One region of the Microbacterium sp. SL62 genome, then DNA from elsewhere that is predicted to be linked to it. Evidence: predicted binding sites of a transcription regulator. Region 1 holds the regulator's gene; the other holds the start of a gene.
The links. The regulator LexA, encoded in region 1, represses DNA repair genes until DNA is damaged. The targets are predictions, from matches to a motif close to TCGAACANNTGTTCGA.

Region 1 (15,069 bases):
GCGCGTCTCCGTAACGGGCGATGCCGGACTTGTCGCCGAGCGCCTGACGGATGGCCTGCCCGAGCACGATCGAGGTGTCCTCGACCGTGTGGTGGGCGTCGATGTGCGTGTCGCCCGTGGAGCGGACCCGCAGGTCGGTCAGCGAGTGCTTCGCGAACGCGGTGAGCATGTGGTCGAAGAACGGCACGCTCGTCGAGATGTCGCTCACGCCGCGGCCGTCGAGGTCGAGCTCGAGCTCGACGCGGGACTCGCTCGTCTCTCGCGTGATCGATGCGGTGCGGGGCGAGGCGGGGCCGGTCATGATCGCGATCCTACCGAGGCCAGCGCGTCGAGGAACGCGGTGCTCTCGTCGGCCGTGCCCGCGGTCACTCGCAGGTGGTGGGCGATGCCGACGTCGCGGATGAGGACGCCGCGGTCGTAAAGCGCCTTCCACGTCGCCGCGGGGTCATCGACGCCCCCGAACAGCACGAAGTTGGTCCACGACTCGTGCGCGGTGTACCCCAGCGCCGACACCGTCGCCGAGATCCGGTCGCGCTGAGCGACGATCTCGTCGACCATCGACAGCATCGTCTCGGCGTGGCTCAGCGCAGCGGTGGCGGCCGCCTGGGTGAGAGCGCTCAGGTGGTAGGGCAGGCGCACCAGACGCAGAGCGTCGACCAGCGCGGGATCGGCCGCGAGATAGCCGACGCGGGCACCGGCGAAGGCGAAGGCCTTACTCATCGTGCGCGAGACGACCAGCCGAGGGCGGTCGGGCAGCAGCGAGACGGCCGAGGGCTCGTCGCGCGGAGCGAACTCCTCGTAAGCCTCGTCGACGATCACGATCCCGTCCGTGGCGTCGTAGACCGCTTCGACGACATCGAGGCGCAGCGGAGTGCCGGTGGGGTTGTTCGGGGCGCAGAGGAACACGATGTCGGGTCGCTGTTCGCGCACCTGCGCGGCCGCCGACTCGGGAGACAGCGAGAAGTCGTGCTCTCTCTCACCCGCGATCCAGCGGGCCCCCGTGGCCCGCGTGAGGATCGGGTACATCGAATACGTGGGCGCGAAGCCCATCGCCGTCCGGCCGGGACCACCGAACGCCTGCAGGATGTGCTGAAGGACTTCGTTCGAGCCGTTCGCCGCCCAGATCTGGTCGGGGTTGAGGCCGTGGCCGAGGTAGCCGGCGAAGGCCTCGCGCAGACCGGTGAACTCCCGGTCCGGGTAGCGGTTGACGTCGCGGAGCGCCCGGGCGATGGCATCCAGAATGTCGTCTGCGACCTCGGACGGAACGGGATGCGTGTTCTCGTTCACGTTGAGCGCCACGGGCAGTGCTGCCTGGGGAGCTCCGTACGGGGTCATGCCCCGCAGATCGTCGCGAAGAGGAAGGTCGTCGAGGCGTACGGTCACCTCACCCATCGTAGGCGTCGAGGAAGGTCGAGGTGCGCGAGCGGGAGGTCTGCGCTCAGGCCGCGGGAGCGTACTCGGCGGGGATCGCGATGCGCTGTCCCGCCGAGACGGAGCCGCCGGGCAGGGCGTTGAGACGCGTGATCTCGGCGACGACATCACGCGGGTCGGCGGACGGCGCGACGTCTTCGGCGATGGACCAGAGGGTCTCGCCGCTCATGACGGTGATCTCGGTGAACGAGCCGGCGGGAGCGCCCGCGTCGCCGGAGGCGAGTGCGGATCCGCCGCCGACGATCGCCACGGCGAGCACGGCGACGATGGGGAGGGAGACGAGGAACGCCACGACGCGACGACCGCGCGCGGTGATGCGCAGGCGGGTGGACGGGGCGGTGAGGGCGATGCTGCTCATGATGTGCTCCTTGGTGGGGAGAGATTCGCACCCCGCCCTCGGCCGGGAGGACGGTGGTGCGAATCTGTATTCCGAATCTATCTTCGAACCTGTTCGAGTGTCAACACCTCGTGTATCGGAGACGAATCGAACGCGACACGCGCGAGGCTCCGTGTCATTCGGGTCGTCGACCGGATACGGTTTCGACACGGAGACCTCATCACCAACCTCCGACATTCGAATTTCCGCCGTGATTCCGCGGCGCGAGGGGAGCACAGATGACCGACGCGACGACCGCCGCCGGACGCGAGCGGCCGCAGACCCGGCGGCGGAAGAACCTCAGCGACAAGCAGCTGGCGATCCTCGAAGTGATCCAGCGTTCGATCGCGCGGCACGGCTACCCGCCGAGCATGCGCGAGATCGGCGACGCGGTCGGACTCAAGTCGCTCTCGAGCGTCACGCATCAGCTGAACCAGCTCGAGCTCAGCGGCTACCTGCGTCGCGACCCGGGCAAGACGCGGGCGATGGAGGTCCTCATCGACCTGCCCGGCGCCGCCGCCGAGAACCCCGCCGACGCCGCCCCCGCCCTGGGCGACGCCGCCCTGGTGCCGCTGGTGGGTCGCATCGCCGCCGGAGTGCCGATCACCGCCGATCAGCAGGTGGAGGAGATCTTCCCCCTCCCCCGTCAGCTCGTGGGCAAGGGCGACCTGTTCATGCTCAAGGTGTCGGGCGAGTCGATGATCGACGCAGCCATCTGCGACGGTGACTGGGTCGTCATCCGCTCCCAGGCGACCGCCGACAACGGCGAGATCGTCGCCGCGATGCTCGACGGCGAGGCGACGGTGAAGACGTTCCGACGCCGTGACGGTCACACCTGGCTGCTCCCCCGCAACAGCGCGTTCGAGCCGATCCTCGGCGACGAGGCCGTCGTCCTCGGTCGCGTCGTCGCGGTGCTGCGCACCGTCTGACGCGCACGGCTCGAGGCCGGATGTCCGCCGAGGAGTGGCATCCGGCCTCTTCCGTTCCGTCGTGGAAGCCGCGAAGACCGCGCACCCGGGCGGATGTCGGAGGCCCTGCCTAGGGTGGAGTCATGGCTGACACCCTCCCCTACGGTTCCTGGCCCTCCCCGATCACGCCCGAGTCCGTCGCGCGGTCATCGCCGCGCGTCGACGGGGCCCGACTCGTGGGCGACGAGATCTGGTGGGGCGAATCCGTCCCGCACGAGGCGGGTCGCGTCGCGGTGAAGCGTCGCCGCACGGACGGCTCGGTCGAGACGGTGCTCCCGGCTCCCGCCAACGCCCGATCCGCCGTGCACGAGTACGGCGGAGGCGCCTGGACGGCGTCCGACGACGGCGAGCTGTACTACGTCGAGGAGAGCGACCAGCGCGTGTACGCGCTCCGCCCGGGCGGGACCGCGCGCCCCCTCACTCCCGCCGACGACGCCGTCCGTCACGGCGGCCTGAGGTGGGAGCACGGCGTCCTCCTCGCCATCCGCGAGACCCACGGCTCCTCCCACGTCCCCGACCGCGCGATCGTGCGCATCCCCCTCGAGGGGCCGGTCGAGGTGCTCGCCGAGGGAAGCGACTTCCTGGCGCAGCCCGCCCTCTCCTCCGACGGCCGCCGCCTGGCGTGGGTCGCGTGGAACCACCCCGACATGCCCTGGGACGCCACGACCCTTCGCGTGGCCGACCTCGAGACGGGCTCCGTTCGCGACATCGCCGGCGGCGAGCGCCGTGCGCCCCTGCAACCCGTCTGGATCGCCGACGACGAGCTGCTCTACGCCGACGACCCCGACGGTCGCTGGAACCTCTTCCGCCGGCCTCTCGACGGAGACGCCCAACCCCTCGCCCCCGCCGACGCCGACACCGGCGGAGGTCTCTGGGTCCTCGGCACGCGGTGGTTCGGGGCCGCCGACGGTCGCGTCATCGCGGTCCGCACGAACGGCTCCGACGAGGTCGTCGAGATCGCCCCGAGCGGCGTGCGCCCGGTCGACGTCCCCGTCGTCGCGGGAGCCGCGATCGACGACGTCCGCGGCACACGCGCCCTCGTCTCGGGGTCCGATGCGGGCGGACGCGCGGGCCTGTGGCTCGTCGACCTCGAATCCGGCGCGGTCGAGCTCGTCACGGGCGGCGCCGGCTCGTGGGGAGACGAATGGATGCCGGCAGCGCGCGCCCTGTCCACCGACGGCCCGCACGGGCCGGTGCACGCCTTCGCGTACGCCCCCACCAGCCCCGACGTCACCCCGGTCGCGGGCGAGCGCCCGCCCTACGTGGTCCTCGTGCACGGCGGACCGACCTCGCACGTGGGTCCCGCCCCCTCCGCGAAGACCGCCTTCTTCACCAGTCGCGGCATCGGCGTGCTCGACGTCAACTACGGCGGGTCCACGGGATACGGCCGCGCCTACCGCGATCGGCTGAAGGGGCAGTGGGGTGTCGTCGACGTCGACGACGTCGCGGCCGCGGCATCCGCTCTGGCCGATGCGGGCCTGGCCGATCCCGAACGCCTCGCCATCGCGGGGGGCTCGGCGGGCGGCTGGACCGTCCTGGCCGCGGTGACGCGTACCGAAGTGTTCTCGGCGGGCATCTCGCGTTACGGCGTCGGAGACGCCCGCGCCCTCGCCGAGGACACCCATGACTTCGAGGCCCGCTACCTCGACGGACTCATCGGACCGCTCCCCGAGGCCGAGCCGGTGTACATCGAGCGCTCGCCCCTGGGCCGCCCCGATCTCTTCCGCGTGCCCCTGCTCATCCTCCAGGGCTCCGAGGACCGCGTGGTCCCGCCGTCGCAGGCCGAGGCCATCCGCGACGCCCTGGCCGCGCACGGCGTGCCCCACGCCTACGTGCTCTACGAGGGCGAGGGCCACGGGTTCCGACGGTCCGAGACGGTGATCGACTCACTCCAACGCGAACTCGGCTTCCTCGGCGCGGTCTTCGGATTCGACACCCCCGGCATCCCCCCGCTCGCGCTCGAGGGCGAGAAGGGCTGACCGCCGAAACTCGTGAGGGCCCCACCGACCGGCAGGTCGACGGGGCCCTCACGAGGGTTTCAGGCTCCGAACGGTGCGAGCTCGGCCGCGAGACGAGCGCCCACGTGCGCGTGCAGGAACGTCCCGCTCTCGCGGTGCTCCTGCGCGACGATGAGCCCGCTCTCGTGAACGGCCGACACGAGGTCGCCGCGGTCGTACGGGACGACGGCCTGCACCTCGACGGCCGGCAGGGGCAGTGCGTCCTCGATCGCTGCACGTAGCTCGTCGATGCCCTCGCCCGTGCGGGACGACACGAACTTCGCGTCAGGGGCGAGACCCCGCAGTACGAGGCGGTCGTCTTCGCCGACGAGGTCGGCCTTGTTGAAGACGACGATCTCCTGACCGAAGTTCGCATCGACGTCGCCCATCACGTCGCGCACCGTCATGAGCTGCGCGGCCGGATCGGGGTGCGACGCGTCGACGACGTGCAGGATGACGTCGGCGTCGCCGACCTCCTCGAGCGTCGACCGGAACGCCTCGACCAGCTGGTGCGGAAGGTTCCGCACGAAGCCGACGGTGTCGGTCAGCGTGTAGACGCGGCCGTCACTGGTCTCGGAGCGGCGGACCGTGGCATCCAGGGTCGCGAAGAGCGCGTTCTCGACGAGCACCCCGGCGCTGGTGAGGCGGTTCAACAGGCTCGACTTGCCGGCGTTCGTATACCCGGCGATGGCCACCGACGGGATCGTGTGACGTTTGCGCTCGGCCCGCTTCGCCTCACGGGCTGGGGCGAAGTCGCGCAGCTGCTTTCGCAACAGCGCCATCTTGGTGCGGATGCGACGACGGTCGAGCTCGATCTTCGTCTCACCGGGACCGCGCGAGCCCATACCGGCACCGCCGGCACCGACCTGGCCACCGGCCTGACGCGACATCGAGTCACCCCACCCGCGCAGACGCGGGAGGAGGTATTCGAGCTGCGCGAGTTCGACCTGCGCCTTGCCCTCGCGGCTCTTGGCGTGCTGGCTGAAGATGTCGAGGATCACTGTGGTTCGGTCGATCACCTTGACCTTCACGACGTCCTCCAGCGCGCGGCGCTGGCTGGGAGCGAGTTCGGTGTCGGCGATCACCGTATCGGCGCCGACGGCGGCGACGATGTCGCGCAGCTCGGCGGCCTTGCCGCGACCGACGTAGGTCGCGGGGTCGGGATGCGGGCGCCGCTGCAGCACGCCGTCGAGCACGACGGCACCGGCCGTCTCGGCAAGGGCCGACAGCTCGCGCAGCGAGTTCTCGGCATCCGCCTGCTCCCCCTGCGGATGCACGCCGACGAGGACGACGTTCTCGAGGCGCAACTGCCGGTACTCGACCTCGGTGACGTCCTCGAGCTCGGTGGACAGGCCCGCGACGCGGCGCAGCGCCGCGCGTTCTTCGCGGTCCCACTGATCGCCGTCGGCGTCGCCGCCGTACGCGGTCGTGGCGTCCTGCAGGGCCTGTGCCGCACCGAAGACCCGGACCCCGCGGTGCGCTTCGGCGCGCGAGAGCACGCGGTCCACCGGATCCACCGGAGACGCGTCCGTGCTCGGGGGTGTGGTCTGTTCGGTCATGTGTTCCTTTCGTCGCGGCAGTTTCCGCGTGTTCTGGCACTTTATCCGGCCCAGCACCCAGGGGGCCGGTCCGATATCCTGACGTGATGGGGAGCGAGCACTACTTCAGCGCGTCGCCGTCGAGTCCCGAGCAGCTCCGCCACCTTCGCGTGACGCTGGCCGGTCGCGAGCTCGAGGTGGTCACGGCCGGCGGCGTCTTCAGTCCCGACCACGTGGATGCCGGCACCTCGGTGCTGCTCGCGAACACCCCGCCCCCTCCCGCCGGTGGGAACTTCCTCGACCTGGGGTGCGGCTGGGGTCCGATCTCGCTGTCGCTGGCGCTCGCCTCACCGAACGCGACCGTGTGGGCGGTCGACGTCAACGAGCGTGCTCTCGATCTCGTGAGGCGGAACGCGGAGTCCCTCGGCCTCACCAACATCAACGCCGTGCGCCCGGAGGATGTTCCCGAGGACGTCACCTTCCGCACCATCCGCTCGAACCCGCCCATCCGCGTCGGCAAGTCCGAGCTGCACGGCATGCTGCAGCACTGGATCCCCCGCCTGTCGGAACGCAGTGACGGGTGGTTCGTCGTCCAGCGCAACCTCGGTTCGGACTCGCTGCAGCGCTGGCTCGCCGCCACGTTCCCCGAGGGGTACAGCGTGCAGCGGGCGGCCACCGGTCGGGGGTTCCGCGTGCTGCGGGTCCGCAAGCACGGCTCGCCACCGAGCGAGCTGATCGACGTCATCCCCTGAGACGCGCCCGGCACGGAGAACCCGGATGCCGGCATCGCACGCCCGACGCGAGATCGCGCGCTCGTCTGGGCTGATCGCGGTCCGCTGAAAAGGGCCTACCCCGGTCCGCCGGCGGCAACCGACGGTCGGACCTCGCCGACGCCGCTTTGCGCCCTCGTCAGGCGAGTGCGACCTCGCCGGTGAACACCAGCGAGGCGGGGCCCGACAGGTGGACCCGGCCATCGGCGACGCGCACGCCCAGCGTGCCGCCCGGAGTGTCGACGACCCAGGAGTCGGGGGCGGCGGCCCCCGCCCAATGGCGAACGGCCAGGGCCGCTGCCGCCACACCGGTCCCGCAACTCAGCGTCTCGCCCACCCCGCGTTCGAACACGCGCAGGCGGATCGCTCCGACGCCGTCGCGCACGAGCGGGTCGGCGGGGACGACGAACTCGACGTTCGCGCCGTGACGCGGCGCCGGGTCGAGCACCGGCTGATAGGCGAGATCGAGGCCCTCCAGCTCGGCGTCGGACGACAGCGCGACCACGACGTGCGGGTTGCCCACGTCGACGCCGACGCCGGGCCGTGCGACCGGCAGGCCCTTCGCGCGCACGAGCGTCTCGCCGGGCTCGATCGCGAATTCGCCCAGATCGACCTCGTAGCCGCGATCGCTGCGTGTCAGCGTCTTGATGCCCGCGCGCGTACCGATGCGCAATCCTCCCTCGAGCGAGGCGAGTCCGGTGTCGCTTAGGTAGCGCGCGAAGACCCGCGTTCCGTTGCCGCACATCTCGGCCTTCGAACCGTCGGCGTTGCGGTAATCCATGAACCACTCGGCGTCGGATGCCGCGGCATCCGCCCCCTCGTCGATGGCGCGCGAGCGCACCACGCGCAGTAGGCCGTCGGCGCCGATGCCGAAGTGACGGTCGCACAGGGCGGAGATCTGCGCGTCGGAGAGGGTGAGCTCGCCATCGGGGTCGGCGATCACCACGAAGTCGTTGCCGGTTCCGTGGCCCTTGGTGAACGGGAGAGTCGCCATGCGTCGAGTCTACGGTCGGGTGGCAGCTAGGCTTTCCCGGCCCTCCCCCGTCCTGAGGAGACCCCTGTGCCGAAGCCGCCCACCCTCGTCGCCCCCTCGTTCGATCGGCCGCCCCTGGACGATCTCGACGAGGGCGAGTCGTCGCAGCTGGTGCCCCGAGCCCGTCTCGAGGGTCTGTCGTTCCGCGACCTGCGTGTCGACGCGCTCGACCTCGAGAGCGCCGACCTCGCGCTCTGCCGCGTCGACGGCGTTCGCGCCCCCGAGGTCTCGCTGCGGTACGCGACCGTGACGGAATCGGCCTGGAGCGGCTGGGATGTCCCCATCCTGCGCACGGCACGGGCGAGCTGGCGCGACCTCGAGATCGAGGGCACCCGGTCCGGGTCGGTCGAGGCCTACGAGTCGACGTGGAACGGCGTGCACTTCGTCAACTGCCGCCTCGGGTTCGTGAACCTGCGCGGCGCTCACCTGCAGGACGTCGCGTTCACCGACTGCACGATCGACGAACTCGACCTCGGGCAGTCGAAACTCACCCGCTTCGCCGCCCCTGGCACGCGGATCTCGCAGCTCATCGTCGAGCAGGCGACGTTGCAGCATGTCGACCTGCGCGGCGCCGACCTCGACGGTCTCGCGGGGCTGTCCGCCCTGCGCGGCGCCACCATCTCGTCGCTCCAGCTGCAGCAGCTCGCGCCCCTGCTCGCGGCGGATCGCGGGATCACCGTCCGCGACTGACGACCCCGCTCACGCCGAGGACGAAGGGCCTCCGGGCCCGTCGACGATGAGCCGGCGGCCGGTCGCCCAGGTGTCGAAGGGCTCGTACCCGAGCTCGTCGTAGAAGCCCCGCGCGCCGGTGTTGTCGGGACGCACCATGAGCTGCACCTTGGGGCAGCCCATCGCCTCGAGCAGTCGTTCGGCCTCCGCCACCAGGCGACGCCCGATCCCCTGCCCGCGATGCGAGGCGGCGGTCGCGAGGTAGTACAGCCAGCCGCGGTGGCCGTCGTAGCCCGCCATGACGCTGCCGACCACCCGGTCCGCCTCGACCGCGACGAGGAACAGCTCCGGCTGCACGGTGAGCTTGCGCCGGATATCGGCGCGCGGGTCGTTCCACGGGCGCGTGAGGCCCGACTCCTCCCAGAGGGCGACGACGGCGTCTTCATCGTCGAGCGCAAAGGCGCGGATGTCGACCGTCATGGGCGTTCCTCCGATCGGGATGCCAGGATGCCGGCATCCACCGTCCGCGCGTCGACCCACTCGGCCTCGGCGTAGCGCCGGAACCACGACACCTGGCGGCGCGCGTAGCGGCGCGTGAGGGCCTGGGTCTCGGCGATCGCCTCGACGCGGGTGACCTCGCCGCGGAGCTGCTGCAACGCCTGCGCGTACCCGATCGCACGACCGGCGGTGACGCCGCGCTCGAGCCCGGCCGGGATCAGGGCCTCGACCTCGGCGACGAGCCCCGCGGCCCACATCCCCTCCACGCGGGCGTCGAGGAGAGCGACGAGCTCGGCTCGCTCGATCGCGGTGGCGATGATCCGAGTCCGCGGATGCCAGGGCTCCGGCGCCTCGGGAAGAGCACCGCCGTGCGTCTCACCGCCCTGCGCCAAGACCTCGAGCGCGCGCACGACGCGACGCCCGTTGCGCGGATCGATGCGCTCAGCGGCATCCGGATCCTCTTCCCGCAGGCGCGCGTAGAGCGCACCCGGTCCGCGCTCGTCGAGCTCGCGTTCGAGCGCGGCGCGCAGAGCCTCGTCGCGCGGCGGGAAGCGGAAGTCCCACAGCACGCTCGAAACGTACAGCCCCGACCCGCCGACGAGGATCGCGTCGGCGCCGCGCCCGTTGATCTCGCGGATCGCCGCGCGCGCGGCATCCTGATACCAGGCCACCGCGGCCTCGTCGGTCACCGCGAGCGCGTCGAAGAGATGGTGCGGGATGCCGCGCCGCTCACCCTCGGGAAGCTTGGCCGTCCCGATGTCCATGCCGCGGTACAGCTGCATGGCGTCGGCGTTGACGATCTCGGCGGGCCGGCCCCGCGCGGACAGGGCTTCGGCGAGGTCGAGCGACAGACCCGTCTTGCCGGTGCCGGTGGCGCCGACGACGGCCCAGAGGGCCGGGCCGGTCACACGCCGACGCGCAGGGTGGGCAGGCCGAGAGAGACCGCGCGCGGAGTACCGGACTCGCCCGCCGGGGCGGGCACGCCGCACGACTCCGCCTGCGAACGGTCCCACGCGTCACCCGCGCGGGTGCGGCGGATGCGCAGCGGAGCCCCGTCGGGTGCGTCGGCGAGCAGGTGGAAGGGAGCCGCGTGGGTGACCGTCACCGAGACGACGTCGCCGGGGCGCGGGACAGCCGAACCCTTCGGCAGCTCGAAGTGCACGAGGCGGTTGTCTTCGGCGCGACCGGTGAGGCGGTGCGTCTCGGCGTCCTTCTTGCCCTCGCCCGCGGAGACGAGCACCTCGAGTGTGCGACCGAGCTGCTTCTGGTTCTCTTCCGCCGCGATCCGATCCTGCAGAGCGGTCAGTCGCTCGTAGCGCTCCTGCACGACGGCCTTGGGCACCTGGTCGGCCATCGTCGCCGCGGGAGTCCCCTCGCGGATCGAGTATTGGAACGTGAAGGCGCTCGAGAAACGCGAGGCCTCGACGACGCGCAGCGTCTCTTGAAAGTCCTCCTCGGTCTCACCGGGGAAGCCGACGATGATGTCGGTGGTGATCGCGGCGTTCGGGATGCGCTCGCGCACCCGATCCAGGATGCCGAGGAACTTCTCGCTGCGGTACGAGCGGCGCATCGCCTTGAGGATGCGGTCGGAGCCCGACTGCAGCGGCATGTGCAACTGGGGCATGACGGCCGGGGTCTCGGCCATCGCGGCGATGACGTCGTCGGTGAAGGCAGCGGGGTGGGGGCTCGTGAAGCGGATGCGCTCGAGCCCCTCGATCTCGCCCGCGGCGCGCAGCAGCTTGCCGAAGGCGAGGCGGTCACCGAACTCGACGCCGTACGAGTTGACGTTCTGACCGAGAAGGGTGACCTCGATCGCCCCGTCGTCGACGAGCAGGCGGATCTCGTTCAGGATGTCGCCGGGGCGGCGGTCCTTCTCTTTGCCGCGCAGGCTCGGCACGATGCAGAACGTGCACGTGTTGTTGCAGCCGACCGAGATCGAGACCCAGCCGCTGTGGACGGAGTCGCGCTTGGTCGGGAGGGTGGAGGGGAAGATCTCGAGCGACTCGAGGATCTCCAGTTCGGCCTCGCCGTTGTGGCGCGCGCGCTCGAGCATGCCGGGAAGCGAGCCCATGTTGTGCGTGCCGAACACCACGTCGACCCAGGGGGCCTTCTGCTGGACGGCGTCCTTGTCCATCTGCGCCAGGCAGCCGCCGACGGCGATCTGCATGCCCGCGCGCGCGTCCTTGCGCGACTTGAGGTGGCCGAGCGTGCCGTAGAGCTTGCCGGCGGCGTTGTCGCGCACGGCGCACGTGTTGATCACGACGACATCGGCTTCGGTGCCGGCATCGGCCCGGACGTACCCGGCGCTCTCGAGCGAGCCCGACAGGCGCTCGGAATCGTGCACGTTCATCTGGCACCCGAAGGTGCGCACTTCGTAGGTGCGGGGCCCTGCGGCGCCCTGCGCGGCGGCGGACGGCGCGATCAGGGTCGGGGTCGAAACGGGGGTGGTCATGATGCGAGCAAGTCTAAACGCCGCCCTCGAAGCAACCGACGGGTCGCCGAAATGCCCCGCCCGGAGAGCGCGCACCTTTTGGCGTATTACGGGTCAAAGGATGCGTAAGTGGGATAAGCGAGTGCGCCTGATGTCGGTAGTTTGGGGGACACGTCACCGCCCGCGAGATCTGCGGACGGTCTCCGGGGGAGAAGAGCATGGGGGAAGACCGTTCGACGAAGTGGTCGAGAGGACTTGTCGGAGCGGACCGGGACGCCGAGACGCTGGCGGAACGAGCACGAAGGGGTGCGTCCCTCGTCATCGCGGGACCGCGCGGGAGCGGGCGGAGTTATCTGCTGCGGACGATCGCCGCCGAGCTGGAGCGACACGGGCAGCTGGCCGTCGAGCTGCGGACGTCGTGCGCGCTGTCCGCCGTCGACTTCGGGGCGTTCGATGCCTCGGGATGCCCAGAGCTCCGATCCCTCCGTGACGATCCCACGACGGCCACCGTCGAGGGCGTGGTCGTGGTCGACGACGTCGACTCCCTCGATGTCCAGTCGACTCGGGCTCTCGCCCGAGGGATCGCCGCTCGTCGCGTCACCGCGGTCATCGGCCTGCGCACGGCCCGGCCGCGCTCGATCGACAGACCCGATGACTCGGCCGTCGTCCGTCGCACGGTCCTCGACCTCTGGCTCGACGGTCTCGCGCGCCGAATCGATCTCGCCGAGCTGAGCGACGACGATGCCCTCGCCATGATCGAGCTCTTTCCGGGTACCGAGCTGCTCGACAGCGCGACCCGCGCGGGGATCGTCTGGCGAGCGGACGGGTCGCGGACGCTGCTCCGGCAGCTGATCATCGAGTCGACGAGCGCCGCGCGCGCGGGACGCGATCCCCTCACGGCCCTGCGCGTCGTCGCCCGAGACAGCAGGCTGGCGATCACGCTCGCGCGGCACGTCGCCGACTTTCCTCGCGTCGATCTCGAATGCCTCGCCGGGAACCGTCGCCTGCCTCACCTCGAGTTCGCTGTCGCGACACGACTGTTCGACGCTGAGAGCGTCGCCGCCCTCATCGCCGGCGGCCTTCTGCACGCCGACGCGTCGGTCGATCGTCGCCTCACCGTCAACGATCTGGTCGCGCAAGAGGCACAACGTCAGCTCGGCGATGCGCACGTCGAATCGCTCATCGACACGGCGGGCGCCCGGATGCTGGCCGAAGCCGATGAGTGGTGGAGTTCGACCGTCGCCGTCTCCCTGTCGGAACGGTGGCATCGATTGGGAATCGAGGCGTCGGGAGAGCTGACCTACTCCCCCGCTCTGCGGGCTCGAGTCGCGCTGAACGCCGCGCGAGAAGCGAACGACCGGGGTGACAGCGCTCACGCCGCCGCCCACGCCGCGCGCGGGTTGCGCGCGCAGGACGATCCGGCCCTCCGGCTCGAGGCCGAGCTCGCGACACCCGCGCCCATGCTGTCACTGGATGATCGCGGCGAGATCGGATCCGCGGATGCGATCCGACGCCTCGCTCGATCGCGCGCGGCACGCTCGATCGACGGCACCGCCGACGGCCTCCTCGACAAGGGCGACGACGCCGACTCACGTATCGAGGCAGCTCTCGCCGACGCGAACCGCGCAACCGCGAACATGGATTGGGCACGCGCCGCTGACATCGCGACCTCTGCCGCCGATGAGCCGGACGCCTCGCCCGCGGCGCACGTGCGGGCTTTGGTCGCCGCCGGCTCGGCAGGACTTTCCGCGGGCGATGGGGCGAGGCCCAGAAATTCTTCCGCCGGGTCGAACGCCTGCTCGACGCGCGGCAGCGGCCGGCCGGAGTCACCGTTCGCGATCGGCTCATCGCCCTCATGTCTATGCTCGCCGCGCATCAGATCGCGGGGGCGGACGGATCGACCGTGCGGGCGCGCCTGGACCGCGAGGTGAGCACCACCGCACGCGAAGGAGGAGCAGCCGATCTCACGATCGCGGGGGCGGCCACCGCCATCGCTTTCGCAGGCGCGGGGTGCCCGGCGGAGTCGAAGAGAGAGCTCGCCTCCGCTCTGTCACGGGAACCCTCGGCGGTATCACGGCTGGATGCCACCATGATCGAGCTGGGCGTCGCCGATGAACTGGCGACCGCGGGTCGGACCGACGAGGCACGCACGATCCTCAGCCGGCTTCGCACCGAGAACGAGCCCCTGCTCGTTCGCAGTCGCCTCTACGTCGAGACCACCGTCCTGACCGCGGAGGGCCGTACCGACGAGGCGCGACGAGCCGCACGAGCGACCGCCGAGCTCTCGCGTGGCCGCAACGCTCCTGCCCTGCGCATTCGCGATCTCTTCCGACTCGTCGCTCTGGGCGAGGCGGACGAGAACGAGGTCGACGAGCTGGTCCAGCTCGCCGCCACGACCGATCTTCCTCTGGCGGTGTCGGCGGTGCGGCGAGCAGCGGCTCGAACCAGCGACGAAGAGGGGCTGCCCGTTGACGAGCTGCGCCTGCACGCGCTGTGGACGCCGACGAAATCGTCGGCTCCCCGGGACACCACGAGCGCCGTCCCCTCGACCGTCCGGTCGACGTCGAACGATGCGATCGACGAACTCACCGTCCGCGAACGCGAGATCGCCCTGCTCGCGGGCGAGGGCTTGACCAACCGTAAGATCGCCGCGCGTCTGTTCCTTTCGATCCGCACCGTGGAGTCGCACGTCTACCAGGCTCGGATGAAAGTCGGCGCGCCGACCCGGCGGGAGCTCGGCCGCGTCGTCGCGCTGGCGTCGCGCGGAGCCTGAGCACTCGACGAAGAACGGCACCGGGGCGAGGGCTGAGCCCCACGGGGAGCGAGGGTGTGGCCGTTCGAGGACGGGGTGCGCGATCGCTCTCGTGCCGACGGCACGGCGGGCCGATGTTCATCGATCCGGCGTGAATCTCACACCCGAGGAGGGACGAGGGAACGAACGACTCCGCCCGATCCCCGCTTCTTCCAGCGCCGTTCGCGCAGCCGTGAGAGCCACCGACGACGGGTATCCGCGACGCGCCAGCTGGCCGGCGAGTCTGCGCAGAGCGGCGTCGTACTCTGCGCCGTCGACGCCGCGCACCTTCGAACGGGCGAAATCGAGTGCTCGTTCCGCGTCATCGTCGGGCAGCTCGGCGAGAGCCGCGTCGGCGATGTCGCGGGGAATCCCCCGCTTACGCAGCGTCTCTGCGACGGCCCGCCGCCCCTCGCCCTTGCGCTCGACCGCGGACATGGCGAGTTGCTCGGCGAATGCCGCATCATCGAGATACCCGAGATCGACGAAATGATCGATGAGCTCGTCCGCGATCGCATCGTCGGCGTCGTCGACCCCCCGAATCACGGTGCGGGCCTCCGCGAGCGA
Region 2 (15,069 bases), 790 kb from region 1:
CGCGCGACCGCGCGCCCGCATCGGCCGGCTCGTCGTCTCGCTCACGCTGTCCTCCTCGCCGACCGGGGTGGTCGGTGTCGCCTTCGGAACGGAGTAAGCCTATGACCGCCTCCCCGCCCTCTGCGGACCGGGCCCCGGCCCCCGACGTCGACGTGGTCGTGGTCGGCGCAGGTCTCTCGGGCCTGACCGCCGCTCACCGGCTTCGCCAGTTCGGCGCGACGGTGGCGGTGTTCGAAGCGGCGCCCCGCGTGGGCGGACGCGTGTCGTCGGCGGAGGTGGCGGGGGTGCACGTCGACCTCGGCGGGACGTTCGTCGGCCCCGGCCAGGATCGCATCCTGGCGCTCGCCGACGAAGTGGGCGTCTCGCGCTATCGGACCTACGCCGCGGGTCGCAACGTCATCCGGTGGCGCGGCGAGCATCGGCGCTACCGGGGCACGGTGCCTCCGGTCGGCGCGAGCCTGCTCGACGTGGGACGGATCCAGCTCACTCTCGACCGCCTGGCGCGCACCGTCCCCCGGGGGAACCCCGCCGCCGCCCCGCAGGCCGCGAACCTGGATGCCGAGAGCCTCGGCTCGTGGCTGCGTCGCTCGCACGCTTCTCCCGCGGCGCGAGAGCTCATCGCGATCGCCGGCCGGACGACGTGGGGGTGCGAGCCCGACGAGATCTCGTTCCTGCACGCTCTGCACTACATCCACCAGGCGGGTGGACTGTCCTCGATGCTCGACACCGAGGGCGGCGCGCAAGAGGAGCACTTCGTCGAGGGCTCGCACGCGATCGCCGTGCGTCTCGCCGACGCGCTCGGGGCTGCTCTGCGGCTGAGCGCTCCGGTGCGACGCATCGAGACCGCCGCCCAGGGGGTGCGCGTGTCGACGGCCGACGAGACGGTGACCGCTCGCGCCGTCGTCGTCGCCGTGCCACCGGCGCTGCGCGGCAGGATCGACTTCGCGCCGGCCCTTCCCCCCTCTCACGCCCAGATGGCCCAGCGCTGGCCGGCGGGGGTGCTGTCGAAGGCCTACGCCGTGTACGAGCGGCCGTTCTGGCGCGACCACGACCTGTCGGGGCAGGGGCTCTCCGACACCGGCCCGGTCTTCATCACCTTCGACGCCGGTCCCGCTCACGCCGGCGCCCCCGGCGTGCTCCTCGGCTTCATCGGCGGGGTCTACGCCCGCGAGTGGGACGAGCTGGCACCCGCCGAGCGCGCAACGCGGGCGCTGTCGTCCTTCGCCGACCTGTTCGGCCCCCGGGCACTGGATGCCATCGGCTACATCGACCAGCGCTGGGGCGCCGAGCCCTGGGTCGGCGGCGGCCCCACGGCCGCCCCGGGGCCGGGAGCGGTCGTGCCCTACGCCGGTGCCCTGGCCGCCCCCGTCGGGTCGATCCTCTGGGCAGGGACCGAGACGGCCGATCGCTGGACGGGATTCATGGACGGCGCCGTCCGCGCCGGTGAGCGCGCGGCGCTCCAGGCCCGCGGCATCCTGAGCTCCTCCTCGACCGACCACGAACAGACGGGAGTCGTCCGATGACCTGGCGCCGCGAGTACACGCACCTCACCACCGCCACCGCCGACGCGGTGTGGAAGAGGTGGACCACGCCCGAGGACTGGGCCGTCGACGATCCCGATCTGCGCGAGGCCACCTTCCCCGTGCCCCCGCGCGTCGGTGCATCGGGCCGCGTGGTCAACCACGGAACCCCCGCGCAGCGCTTCACCTTCACCGAGCTGCAGCCGGGGGTCGCGATGAACTTCCGGATCGGCTTGCCGGGGGCGGTGCTGTCGTTCCCACACCGCATGCGCCAGACGCCGAACGGGCTGTCGGTGACGCACGCCGTCGAGATCTCCGGTCCTCTCGCGCTGGTGTTCGGCCCCCTCGTGGGGCGCAAGATCGCCGCGGGCCTGCCGGCTGTCGTCCGCTTGGTGACGACGAATGCGCTCGCCGATATGGCCGCCGACGCGCGCGGGGAGTAGTCGGTGTCGCTGTCGATGACGCTCACGACCGCGGCGATGTGGGTGAGCGCGCGGCCGATCCGCCTCGCGCTGGCTCGTGACGACTACCTCGAGACGCTCGACCCGGGCCGCCGTCCGGCCGATCCGCCGGCGCGCCTGCGACGCTCGGGCCGTGTCGTCGTCTCGCGTGAGGGCGGGCTGCCCGTCTACCGCTACGAGCCGGCGGCGCGCACCGCGGGCCTCGAGCTGATGTACCTGCCCGGTGGGGGACTGGTGAATCCCCTCGTCGCCGAGCACTGGTGGATCGTCGAGCGTCTCGCCCGGGCGACCGGGGCGGCGATCACGGTGGTCTGCTACCCCCTGGCGCCCGAGCATCGGGCCGACGACACGCTCGCCGTGATCGACGCCCAGTACGAACGTCTCGCCGCGCGGGCGGGGACCTCCCGCCTCCTCATGGCGGGCGACTCGGCCGGAGGGGCCGTGGCGGTGGGGCTCGCCCTGCGCGCCGCGCGTCGACCGGACGGTCTCGTGCTGTTCTCGCCGTGGCTCGACCTCGCTCTCGTCGACCCGGGGATCGCGCGTCGGATGCCGCGGGATCCCTCGCTGCGCGTCCCCGGCCTTCGAGCGGGCGCGCAGGCGTGGGTGGGCGATCGGGGGCTCGACGACCCGGAGCTCAATCCCGCGCGGATGGAGCTCGCCGGGCTGCCGCCGACCCTCGTGTTCCAGGGGGGTCGCGACATCTTCTTCGACGACGCCGTCGCCTTCGCTCGACGGGCGCGCGCCGAGCGGGCGTCGGTGCGTCTGGTGACCGCTCGGGCGGGGTTCCACGTCTACGTCGGGGCGTTCTGGACGCCCGAGGCGCGCGCGGCCTACGCGCTCGTGGGGGCTTTCTCGCGCGATCCCGAGCGATCGATGACATAACGGGACATATGTGCAACAATCTGCCGAGGGCGTGACGGTGCGCCCCGTTCAAGGAGGACCGATGACCGCTCGCTACGACCTGGCAAAGATCAAGCTCGGCAAGCTCATGACCGACCCCGATGCCGAGGGCATCATCCTCGACGTCATCCCCGACCTCAAGGCGAGCCCCACCTACCTCGTGGCGCGCACCCTCACCGCGAGCGCCGCCCTCAAGCTCGCCGAAGCGCAGATCGGCGCCGAGAAGGCATCCGAACTGCGTCGTCGCGTCGAGGCGCTCGAGGCGTGAGGGGCTCGCGCGGCGAGGGGTAGATTGGCGGCGTGATGCCGCTCGTCTTCCTCGCCGTGGCCCTCGCCGGCGGCGTGGGGGCGGCGCTGCGCTATCTGCTCGATGTGGCTGTGCGGCGCCGCACGGGGGAGCGGTTCCCGTGGGGCATCCTGGTCGTGAATCTCACCGGGGCGCTGGTGCTCGGCATCCTGACCCCCCTTCCCGCCGACGAGTCGTGGCGGTGGGTCCTCGGGACGGGTCTGCTCGGCGGATACACGACATTCAGCACGGTGGCTGTGACCACGGCGCTGCTCGCCGAAGAGGGGCGCTCGCGCGCGGCGGTGTCGTACGCGGTGGTGTCGTTCGTCGGGTCCGTCGTCGCGGCGGCACTGGGTCTGTCGCTCGGATCGGCGCTCTGAGGCAGCCGCCCGCCGGGCGGTCCGAGGGGCGGGCGCGCATGGGATACTGAGCTTCGATACATTCCTGTATCGGACTTACCCGGAGGGTCCCCCCGTGTCGTACCTGGCCGTCCTGAGCCTGAAGAACCGCGCCCTCATCGCCCTCGTCACGATCGTCGCGGCGGTCTTCGGCGGGCTCGCGCTCACCAGCCTCAAGCAGGAGCTCATCCCCTCGATCGAGTTCCCCCAGCTCGCCGTTGTCACGACCTACCCGGGCGCCTCGCCCGAGGTTGTCGAGACCGATGTCTCGACCCCGATCGAGAACGCCATCCGCGGTGTCGAGGGACTCGAGTCCACGACCGCGACGAGCACGACGAACTCCTCGATCGTCTCGGCGGAGTTCACCTACGGCACCGACCTGGCGGGGGCGCAGCAGAAGATCCTCGCCGCGATCGCGCGCATCAAGGATCAGCTCCCCGACTCCGCCGACACCACCGTCGCGTCGGCGAGCATCGACGACTTCCCCGTCATCCAGCTCGCCGTCACGGGATTCACCGACGCCGAGGCGACGCAGTCGATCCTTCAGACGAGCGTGGTCCCCGACCTCGAGGACGTCGCGGGGGTCAACGGCGCGCAGATCGTGGGCGGCACGGCCCAGCGTGTGACGATCACCCCCGACACCGCCAAGCTCGCCGAGCGCGGCTTCAGCCAGCAGGCGATCACCGACGCCCTCGACGCCAACGGCGTGCTCTTCCCGGGTGGCTCCCTGACCGAGGGCGACCAGACCCTCACCGTGCAGACCGGGTCGAAGCTGACCAGCGTCGACGAGATCTCGGCCCTCCCGCTCGTGCCCACCGACGCCGCCCAGTTCCAGGCGGGGCAGACGAGAATCAGCGATGTCGCCACGGTCGCCCTCGAGCCCGACCCCGTGACCACGCTGTCGCGTGTCGACGGGCAGCCGGCCCTGACCATCGCGGTCACCAAGCTCCCGGCCGCCAATACCGTCGACGTCTCGCGCGGCGTCCTCGATGCGCTCCCGGGGCTCGAATCGCAGCTCGGTCAGGGCGCCAAATTCACCGTCGTCTTCGACCAGGCGCCGTTCGTCCAGCAGTCGATCGAGGCCCTCGCGCAGGAGGGGCTCCTCGGTCTGGTCTTCGCGGTCGTGGTGATCCTCGTCTTCCTCATGTCGGTGCGCTCGACGCTCGTGACGGCGATCTCGATCCCCACCAGCGTCCTCATCACCTTCGTGGGGCTTCAGGCCTTCGGGTACTCGCTGAACATCCTGACCCTCGGCGCGCTGACGATCGCAATCGGCCGCGTCGTCGACGACTCGATCGTGGTGATCGAGAACATCAAGCGCCACTACGTCGGTGACGCCGACAAGATCCCCACGATCGTGCGCGCGGTGCGCGAGGTGGCGGCCGCCATCACGGCATCCACCATCACCTCCGTCGCGGTGTTCCTCCCGATCGCCTTCGTGGGTGACGTGACGGGAGAACTCTTCCGACCGTTCTCACTGACCGTGACGATCGCCATGGCGGCCTCGCTGCTCGTGTCGCTCACGATCGTGCCCGTGCTGGCGTCGTGGTTCCTGAAGCCCGGGAAGGTCATCCGCGATGCCGAGGGGAATCCGATCGACCCCGAGTCGCCGACCGCGCCGCCCTCGCGCCTGCAGAAGGCCTACGTCCCGGTCCTTCGCTGGACGCTGAAGCACTCGTGGGTCACCCTCACCCTGGCCGTGCTCGTGCTCGGCGGGACGCTCGCGTCCGTCCCCCTGCTCAAGACGGACTTCCTCGGCGACTCCGGTCAGAACACCTTCACCGTCACTCAGAAGATCGGCTCCGCCCCGAGCCTGGATGCCGAGGACGCGGCGGCCCAGAAGGTCGAGGCCGTGCTGCTCGACACCGACGGCGTGCAGACGGTGCAGACCTCCATCGGCTCGAGCGGGTCGGCGCTGCGCGACGCCTTCTCGGGCGGCGGCTCGGGCATCACGTACTCGATCACCTCCGCCTCCGGCGTCGACCAGGTCGAGCTCCGCGACCGCGTCCGCACCGAGCTCGAGGCGCTCCCCGACGCGGGCGAGATCGAGGTCGCGGCCTCCGGCGGCGGACTCGGCTCGGCCGGCATCACCGTCGACGTCACCGCCGCCGACGGACAGTCGCTGCAGCAGGCGAGCGACGCCGTGGTCGCGGGCCTGCAGGGGCGCGACGGCATCGGTCAGGTCACCAGCAGCCTCTCGGCATCCCTCCCCTTCATCTCCGTGCGCGTCGATCGCGATGCGGCCTCCGAGCGCGGACTGTCCGAACGTGCCGTGGGTGCGCTCGTCTCGGCGACGCAGCAGCCGCGGCAGGCGGGCACGGTGGAACTCGACGGACGCGGGGTGACCGTGTACGTCGCCACCGCCAACCCGCCGAAGACCATCGACGACCTGCGCGCCCTCGAGATCCCGAGCGCGCGCGGCAACGTCCGCCTCGACCAGATCGCCACGGTCGAGCAGAGCGAGACCCCGCCGTCGATCTCGACCTCGCGCGGGCTGCGCACGGCCACGATCACGGTGACGCCGACGACCGACGACCTGGGCAGTTCGTCGGCCAGCGTCACCTCGGCCCTCGCCGACACCTCGCTGCCGCAGGGGGCCACCGCGAAGGTGGGCGGTTCGGTGACCGACCAGCGCGACGCGTTCAGCCAGCTCGGCCTCGCGTTGCTCGCGGCGATCCTCATCGTCTACGTCGTGATGGTCGCGACCTTCAAGTCGCTGCGCCAGCCGCTCGAGCTGCTCGTGTCGGTGCCGTTCGCGGCGACCGGAGCGATCCTCATGCTGCTGATCACCGGTGTGCCGCTCGGTGTCGCGGGCATGATCGGTGCGCTGATGCTCGTCGGCATCGTGGTGACCAACGCGATCGTGCTCATCGACCTCGTGAACCAGTACCGCGCCCGCGGTCTGAGCGTCTTCGAAGCGACGGTCGTCGGAGGCGCGCGACGCCTGCGTCCCATCCTGATGACGGCCCTCGCGGCGATCTTCGCCCTCGTGCCGATGGCCCTGGGGATCACCGGCCACGGCGGATTCATCTCGCAGCCGCTGGCGGTCGTCGTGATCGGCGGGCTCGTGTCGTCGACGTTCCTGACACTGCTGGTGCTGCCGACGCTCTACAACCTCATCGAAGGAGCGAGCGAGAGGCGCCGTGAGCGGCGGGCGGCGCGAGAGGCAGGGCACGTCGAGCCGACGGCCGACGACGGGCACCCCCTGAGCCGCCGAGAACTGCGCGAGAAGCACTGACGCGGACCGGGCGGGATGCCGACACCCGGCGTCCCGTCCCTCTCGCGGTGCTCATCCCGAAGTGTCGGCGGTCACCGGTCGGGGTGAGCGTCGATGCGCGATCGGGGTGAGGCGACGAGCCCTCGACGGGGTGACCGGGTGCGACGCGCGGGGCGCGCTGCGCCGCCGAGCGCGCGGGTCGACGGGTGGCCGTCGGCCGGGCGAACGGGAGGCGGGGGCGTCGACGGGGGGCGTGGTGCGCCGCGGCGGGAGTCTGTGCGGTCGGGTGCGAGGTGGCCGCCGTCGCCGCCGACGCGAGGATCTGCGTGAACATCCCCGACCACGCGAACATCGCCGCGCACGAGATGGTCTCGAACAGTGCCAGGTTGATGGTCGCCGAAACGAAGAGCGTGATCGAGACGATCAGCCAGACGGTCGCGATTCCCGTGCCGATCGCCATCCGCTTGCCGAGGCGGTGGAAGAGGAACGGCGCGCTCAGCAGCAGGGCGAGGAACCCCAGGACCATCGAGCCGGCGACCTTGTCGTGAAGGTCCTTGTCGGTGTTCAGGGGAATGCAGCCCACCAGAGCGAGATTCACGCCCACGACGTTCAGGCAGATGAAGGCCACCGTCGCGGCGCCGCGACGGACGGGACCGCGACCCACGCGTCGCACATCGCGCCGGACGCGGAAGGCGAAGACCACGACGATCATCCCGCTGATCTTGAGCGTGGTGTTGAAGAACGCGCTCGAGAGGTCGCCGAAGATCCCCAGCTGGCTGAAGTGCAGCTGCCACCACAGCGGGTCGCTCGTGGTCGCGATCGACAGCAGCAGCCCGCTGACCAGGACGATCAGGGCCGCCGCGCCGACGTGCATCGTCGGGACGGTGTTCAGGCGGCGCGCGAGGGCGCCCAGACGCGGCACCGGGAGCGAAAAGGGGACAGCGGAGCGGAGCGCGGTGCTCATGTGGGGGATCTTTCCTCAGGACGGAACGAGGATCCCCCCACACCGCGGGACCCTCGGCCCCCGTCGGCTCATTCGGGCAATGAGCCAGGAGAAACCTTGGTCCTTTGCCTCCCCCGGCCTTGACGGAAACCGTCAGGGCACATGGTATCGTTCGCGCCGCCTTTTCAGGAAAGGGCTTGTCTGGGAAATTCCCAGGTCATATCGCCAATTCCTTGTCCCCCATTTGGGGGACAAGGGCGTCTCACGCGCGGTAGGAAATGCCCCATTCCCTGGTCATTTCCGCGCCGGGTTCGAGTCGCTCCAGGTCCGTCCCGGTGGCGAAAGCGTTCGCCGGCGCCGTCATCGGCTCGATCGCCACCGCGAGGGACTGCCCGGGGTAGCGGTCGGTCGTGAACACCTGCGCCCAGCGGAACCCGTCGTCCTGCCACAGCTGCACACGCCGACCGTCGGGAGCGGTGAGGGTGTGGTGCGCTCGGCCGTCGGCATCCCGCTCCCATCCGCGGTAGCCGTTGTCGAGCGAGGCATCGCCGAGACGGCGACCCTCGCGCAGGTCGGTGGCGGCGTCGACCGGCACCTCGTCGACGGGGATGTTGCGGTCGTCGAGGACGAGCGTGGTCGTGCCGGTCGAGTGCACCACCAGATCCTCGGTCGGCACCCCGCCGATCTGGAGATAGGGGTGCACGCCCAGGGCGACGGGGGCGGCCTTCGCCCCGATGTTCACGATGGCGTGGGTCACGTGCAGACCGTCGGCGCGGAGGGCGTACGTGACCCGCGTGCGCAGGTGGAAGGGGTAGCCGGTCTGCGGCACCACGTCGGCGCCGAGCACGAGGCGATCGTCGGTGTGCTCGATGGCCTGGTAGGTCCCGAAGCGCAGCAGGCCGTGGCTGGCGTTGCCGAACTTCGGCTCGCTGATCGCGAGCTGCAGATGCTCGCCGTCGAAGGAGTATTTGCCGTCGCGGATGCGGTTCGGCCAGGGGACGAGGACGACTCCGGATGCCGCGGGCGTGGGCAGGTCGTCGGGGTAGCGCGGTACGAGGTCGACGCCGTCGACCGTCAGCGCGCGAAGGGCGGCACCCACCTGGGCGATCTCGGCCGAGGAGTGCTCGCCGCGGAGGTGGAAGCGTGATCCGGTGGGGTCGGCGGTCATGACGTGGCCTTTCGCGATCGGCGCGGGCGCTGCAGCCACGGCTGCAGCATGCGGGTGACCCACGGGAGGACCGCGTAGGTCATGACGGGGGTGAGCATGAGGGTGGTGGCGAGCACGCGCAGCACGAGGGGGATCTCGGCGAAACCGGGGACGAAGCCCAGCAGCCACGACGCCGCGAGGTTCGTCGGGAAGAACCCGACCCAGATCGTCACGGCCTGCTTCCACCGCGGGGGAGCTGCCGGGACCGGCTGTTGGATCGGCTGGGTGCCGGCCTCCGTCACCGTCGCCGCTTCGAGGATCGAGCCGTGCGGGGCGTCGAACCAGCCCTCGATCCCGGTGCGGCGCTCGCTGCGCTCCTCGCGCGCGAAGGGGCGGCCGGAGTCGAGCCACCACTGGCGCTGCGTGGAGCTCTCCCACTCCTCGAGAGTTGTGATGTCGCGGAAGCGGTACAGCATGTACCAGAGGTCGCTGTCTTCGCCCGCGCGCACCCACCCCGAGCCGAGGAAGCCCGGAAAGGCGGTCGCGAGGTCGGTGCCGGCCTGCATCCAGGAGGTCGCTTCGGCGGTGCGCGTCGGGTCGATGCGCCGCTCGATCGCCACCGTGATGGGGTGGGCGTCGGTGTCTGCCATGCGTCTATCTTCCGTCACGGCGACCCTGGGTCCTTCTCCGTGGAGCCCGTCCCGCTCTCGACCGCCTCTGTCGCTCTCTCGACGAACCTCGTCCCCCTTTCGGCGGGGTGTCGTCCCAGGTATGGCTGTCTGATGCGCCGCGAAAGCGCCATAAGTGGGACACGGGTCATCCGAGGGGCATGGATGCCATTCCCAGGCGCGACCTGTAACGTGGTGCGGTCGGCTCTGGACACCGTGCGTGATGCGCGGATGGGTTTGTGAGTCCAAGGGGCCGATGGACAGGACGCGATCGCGGCCTCGACCATCACTAGTGAATTGGCCCCCGGCCGACGAGAGTCCGGGTATCGCACCGCCACGAGCGGTGTCGCTGTTTCGCGCGAACAGAACCCAGGAAGTTTCTCCATGCCCAAGAACAAGAAGCCCGCCGGCGGCCGCGCCGCCAAGAACTTCGAGCCCCGCTACGGCGCCAAGACCTCGTTCCAGGACCGCAAGCGTCGCCCCGGCACCGAGGCGCCCGCCAAGCCCGGCAGCAAGAGCCCCAGCCACCGCGGTTACCGCCCCGAGGCCGAGGCCACCGCCGACAAGGGTCGCTGGAACGCCGCCGACCGCGCCGGCCGTACCGAAGCCCGCAACATCCGCACCTCCGCCCGTGACGACCGTCCGGCCCGTTCGTTCGACGACCGTCCCGCGCGTTCGTTCGACCGCACCGAGCGCCCGGCTCGTTCGTTCGATCGTGATGAGCGTCCCCGTCGCGATGCCGGTGAGCGTTCCGCGCGTTCGTTCGACCGCACCGAGCGTCCGGCTCGTTCGTTCGACCGCAATGAGCGCCCGGCGCGTTCTTTCGACGACCGCCCCGCGCGTTCGTTCGACCGCACCGAGCGTCCGGCTCGATCGTTCGAGCGCAGCGACCGTCCCGCCCGCTCCCTCGACCGCAACGAGCGCCCCGCTCGTTCGTTCGACCGTGACGAGCGTCCCCGTCGCGATGCCGGTGAGCGTCCCGCGCGTTCGTTCGACCGCAGCGACCGTCCTGCTCGTTCGTTCGACCGCAACGAGCGCCCGGCGCGTTCTTTCGACGACCGCCCCGCGCGTTCGTTCGACCGGAACGACCGTCCGGCTCGATCGTTCGACCGCAGCGACCGTCCGGCTCGTTCGTTCGACCGTAACGACCGTCCCGCGCGTTCGTTCGATCGTGACGAGCGTCCCCGTCGCGATGCCGGTGATCGTCCTGCCCGGTCCTTCGACCGCAGCGACCGTCCGGCTCGTTCGTTCGACCGTAACGACCGTCCCGCGCGTTCGTTCGATCGTGACGAGCGTCCCCGTCGTGACGCCGGTGATCGTCCTGCCCGGTCCTTCGACCGCAGCGACCGTCCGGCTCGTTCCTTCGACGACCGCCCGCGCCGCAACGACGGCCCGAGCCGTAGCGATTGGACCAACACCCCGCAGCGCTCCGCCGAGCACGAGCAGCGCGTCGACGTCGTGCACGAGCGCCTGCAGGCCGAGGCCGTGGACGCCGCGACCGTGACCGGTGCCGGTTTCGCCGAGCTGGGTCTGGGCGACAACCTCGTCCGCGCGCTGGCCGGTCTGGGCGCGGCGAGCCCGTTCCCCATCCAGGCGGCCACGGTCGCCCCGATCCTCGAGGGACGCGACGTCCTCGCTCGCGGACGCACCGGCTCGGGCAAGACCATCGCCTTCGGTGCGCCGCTGGTCGAGAGCATCCTGCGCTCGCAGGCGGGTCAGCGCCGCGAGTTCGGTCGCGCCCCCAAGGCGATCATCCTCGCCCCCACGCGCGAGCTCGCCCTGCAGATCGACCGCACGGTACAGGTGCTCGCGCGCAGCGTCGGCCTGTTCACCACCCAGGTCTACGGCGGCGTGCCCCAGGCGCGCCAGGTCGGTGCGCTCAAGAAGGGCGTCGACATCGTCATCGGCACCCCCGGACGCATCGAAGACCTGCTGAACCAGGGCAAGCTCGACCTCTCGCAGGTGCAGGTCGCCGTCCTCGATGAGGCCGACCACATGTGCGAGCTCGGCTTCCTCGAGCCCGTGCAGCGCATCCTCCGCGCGACCAAGAAGGACAGCCAGAAGCTCCTCTTCTCGGCCACGCTCGACCGCGAGGTCGCGGCCCTCGTCGATGAGTTCCTCGTCGAGCCGGCCGTCTACGAGGTCGCCGGTGAAGATCAGGACTCGAGCACCATCGAGCACCGCGTTCTCGTCATCGAGCACCGTGACAAGGCGCAGATCCTCGACTCGCTCGTCGACCGCGAAGGCAAGACCCTCGTCTTCGCCCGCACCCGCGCGTACGCCGAGATGCTCGCCGAGCAGTTCGACGACGCCGGTATCGCGGCGGTGGCGCTGCACGGCGACCTGAACCAGCAGAAGCGCACGCGCAACCTCGAGAAGCTGACCTCGGGTCGCGTCAACGTGCTCGTCGCCACCGACGTCGCCGCCCGCGGCATCCACGTCGACGACATCGACCTGGTCATTCAGGCCGATGCCCCCGACGAGTACAAGACGTACCTGCACCGCTCGGGCCGCACCGGCCGCGCCGGTCGCGCCGGCACCGTGGTCACCCTGATCACGCGCCAGCGTCGCCGTCGCATGACCGAGCTGCTCGACCGCGCCGAGATCCAGGCTCCCTTCGAAGAGACCGCGCTCGGCGACGACGTGCTGGAAGAGCTCTCGGGCCGTCAGCTGTCGAACGTCGACGCGTAACTCCCCCCTCGAAACCCCCGTCGCGAGCGCGGCGGGGGTTTCGTGCATCCCGGGCGCGGTGACGCGACGCTCGCGCGAGCCGAGCGGGCACGATGCTGAGCGGGCTGTTCCTGGGTGACATGTCGGGGAGCGAGGCCCTCAGAACAGCGTCGGCTCGCTCGCGGGCGGGACGCGCGGGCGAGTGGATGCCGATACCCCGACCGTTCGCACGGGTCCGAGGCTGCTCGCCGGCGCGGTGCGTGCCGCGAGGCCGGGCTGGGGTCGTCCGCGCGGGTGGTCGTCCTCATCCCACCCGTCCAGCCGGTGCATGCGCAGGAGGGGGCGCATGCGTTTGCCGAGCCACGTGCGGTACGCCTTCGGCGCCGAGGTCGAGACACCCGGGTACAGCCCGCGGTACGACGAGACCAGGTGCGGATGCTCGCGCTCGAGCCACTCGAAGAACCACTGCTTCGCCCCGGGCCGCAGGTGGAGCGCTCCGTAGACGACGCGCGCCGCGCCGGCGGCTCGAATGCGGGCCAGAGCGTCGTCGAGCGTCGCGACCGAGTCGGTGAGGTGCGGCATGACGGGCATGAGGAACACCGTCACGCGGAAGCCCGCGGCGGTAGCCGCGCGAACGGTCTCGAGCCGCGCCTCGGCACTCGGGGTCCCGGGCTCGATCGAACGCTGGAGCGCGTCGTCGAAGACCGCGATCGACATGGCCAACGACACCGTGACCTGTTGTGCCGCCTCGGTCAGCAGCGGAAGGTCGCGCCGCAGCAGGGTTCCTTTGGTGAGGATCGAGAACGGTGTGCCGTTGTCGGTGAGAGCCCCGACGATGTCGGGCATGAGGCGGTACCGTCCCTCGGCGCGCTGGTAGGGGTCGGTGTTCGTCCCGAGCATCACGGGTTCGCGCGCCCATGACCCCCGGCGCAGCTCGGTGCGGAGCACCTCGGCGACATTCACCTTCACCACGATCTGCGAGTCGAAGTCGGCCCCGTAATCCAGGTCGAGGTACTCGTGCGTTTTCCGAGCAAAACAGTACGAACAAGCATGGGTGCATCCCCGGTAAGGATTCACCGTCCAGTCGAACGGCATGGCCGAGACGCCGGGAACGCGGTTCAACGCGCTCCTGCACAGCACCTCGTGGAATGTCATTCCGGCGAATTCCGGCGTGGTCACCGACCGCACGAGGCCGTCCATGCGCTCCATGCCCGGGAGTGCTGCGGTGTCCTCCACGCCCAGCTGCTGTCCCTGCCATCTCATGCCAACAGTCGAACACATGTTCGACGAATCGGCAACACTGCGCCCGAGTCATTCGCGGAGAGGGCCGAGCGCCCTCGCCCCCGCCTCCACCCGGGTCGACCGTTCAGGATGCACCCGCGAGAATGGAAGCGTGACCAGCCACGACCCCGAGACCTCGCCCCGCCGCGCCGCGCGCGCGGAGGCCGAGCGACTCGCGACCGCGGCCCTCACCCTTCCCGTCGTTCCCGGCGGCGACGACTCCGCCGCAGCGCCTCCGACCCGTCGCGCTCTGCGGCGAGACGACGACGCCCCCGAGGCGGGGGAGTCCGAGCCCCGCGGCATCCGTCGACTCGCCCCCGTCCTCCTGCGCCGCCGCCTGGCGGTGGTCGCCGCGGCCGCCGTCGTGGTCGCCGGTTGCGTGGTGGCGATCGGGGCCGCCGCCTCGGAGGCGGGCCCGACGGCTCCACCGACGCCGTCGCGCAGATCGCCGGCCCCCCGGCGGTCGCCGACGACGGAATCCCCGTGCCGCAGCTCGCGGCCGTCGCCGCCACGGCGACCCCGTGCGACGACCCCGCCTTCACCTCCGCGCTGGCCGCGGGAGACGACGCCGCCGTCATCGACGCGGCGGGGGGCGGGCAGGCGTTCCGCGCAGCGGTGGCATCCGGGATCGCCCCCTGCGTCTCGCTCTCCGACCCGAACCGCGAGTGGCTCGTGGTCAACAAGCAGCGTCCGTACGACCCGGTCGACTACCAGCCCGGCGACCTCGTCATGCCCGCAGGCGTCCGCGCCCTCGAGGATTCCGCTCTGCGCGCCCCCGCCGCGCACGCGCTCACCTCGCTCGTGAAGGCCGCATCCGCCGCCGGCGTCGGCGAGATCGGCTACCTCAGCGCCTACCGCTCGTACACGACGCAGAAGTCGACCTACGCCGGGCGCGTGGCGGTCGGGGGTGTCGCCGAGGCCGATCGCGAGAGCGCGCGGCCCGGCTTCAGCGAGCACCAGTCGGGGATGGCCGTCGACATCGTCCCCTGCAACGGTTCGTGCAAGACGCTCGACGACGTGGCGGCGTCTCCCCAGGGCGCGTGGGTGCGCGATCACGCGTGGGAGTTCGGCTTCATCACGCGGTACGCCGAGGGGCGCGAGAGCGTCAGCGGGTACGAGCCCGAGGCGTGGCACCTGCGCTACATCGGTCCCGAGCTCGCCCGGGCCTACCACGAGGGCGGTTTCACGACCCTCGAGGAGTTCTTCGGGCTGCCTGCGGCGCCGACCTACTGACTCAGTTCACGACGCCGCCGCTGCAGGTCTGCTGCGCGGCGCTCGATCCGGTGATGGCGGGCGGGAGGGCGACGGCTCCCGTGTTCGGATCGACCTCGCCGGGCTCCGGCGCGGGGCCCTCCGTCGGCGTCGGCTGTTCTCCGGGGGCCGGCTCGGCGATCACCGTGCCGTCGTTGACCGCCACGCCTCCGGTCACCTCGATCGACCGGTTCTCGCGCAGCGCGTCCCAGAGCACCTCGGCCGCGGTGTAGTCGGGCGCCACGCGGTTGGCATCCGAGCGGGCCTCGACGGTCGGGTACTGCACGAAGACGATGTCTTCGAAGGGCACGTCCTTCACCGCGGAGG

Region 2: a site for LexA is predicted at 13,482-13,497, ahead of OVA26_RS03965 (Rv2578c family radical SAM protein). Genes of this name have one in related genera too.

The regions. Positions count from the first base shown of each region.
Region 1 covers NZ_JAPPRM010000001.1:1,619,006-1,634,074, reverse strand. The annotation lists gene hisB (imidazoleglycerol-phosphate dehydratase HisB) at 1-301, opposite strand, end outside; gene OVA26_RS07690 (histidinol-phosphate transaminase) at 298-1,392, opposite strand; gene OVA26_RS07685 (LysM peptidoglycan-binding domain-containing protein) at 1,439-1,789, opposite strand; gene lexA (transcriptional repressor LexA) at 2,047-2,736, shown strand; gene OVA26_RS07675 (S9 family peptidase) at 2,859-4,754, shown strand; gene hflX (GTPase HflX) at 4,814-6,331, opposite strand; gene OVA26_RS07665 (class I SAM-dependent methyltransferase) at 6,418-7,062, shown strand; gene dapF (diaminopimelate epimerase) at 7,220-8,074, opposite strand; gene OVA26_RS07655 (pentapeptide repeat-containing protein) at 8,141-8,803, shown strand; gene OVA26_RS07650 (GNAT family acetyltransferase) at 8,813-9,262, opposite strand; gene miaA (tRNA (adenosine(37)-N6)-dimethylallyltransferase MiaA) at 9,259-10,188, opposite strand; gene miaB (tRNA (N6-isopentenyl adenosine(37)-C2)-methylthiotransferase MiaB) at 10,185-11,732, opposite strand; gene OVA26_RS07635 (hypothetical protein) at 11,930-13,642, shown strand; gene OVA26_RS07630 (helix-turn-helix transcriptional regulator) at 13,639-14,484, shown strand; gene OVA26_RS07625 (regulatory protein RecX) at 14,602-15,069, opposite strand, start outside.
Region 2 covers NZ_JAPPRM010000001.1:831,663-846,731, forward strand. The annotation lists gene OVA26_RS03910 (TetR/AcrR family transcriptional regulator) at 1-45, opposite strand, end outside; gene OVA26_RS03915 (flavin monoamine oxidase family protein) at 102-1,523, shown strand; gene OVA26_RS03920 (hypothetical protein) at 1,520-1,963, shown strand; gene OVA26_RS03925 (alpha/beta hydrolase fold domain-containing protein) at 1,967-2,863, shown strand; gene OVA26_RS03930 (hypothetical protein) at 2,925-3,149, shown strand; gene crcB (fluoride efflux transporter CrcB) at 3,185-3,547, shown strand; gene OVA26_RS03940 (efflux RND transporter permease subunit) at 3,642-6,803, shown strand; partial or broken gene OVA26_RS03945 (DUF998 domain-containing protein) at 7,123-7,746, opposite strand; gene OVA26_RS03950 (aldose 1-epimerase family protein) at 7,988-8,893, opposite strand; gene OVA26_RS03955 (antibiotic biosynthesis monooxygenase) at 8,890-9,522, opposite strand; gene OVA26_RS03960 (DEAD/DEAH box helicase) at 9,925-12,231, shown strand; gene OVA26_RS03965 (Rv2578c family radical SAM protein) at 12,370-13,473, opposite strand; gene OVA26_RS03970 (M15 family metallopeptidase) at 13,867-14,724, shown strand; gene OVA26_RS03975 (LCP family protein) at 14,726-15,069, opposite strand, start outside.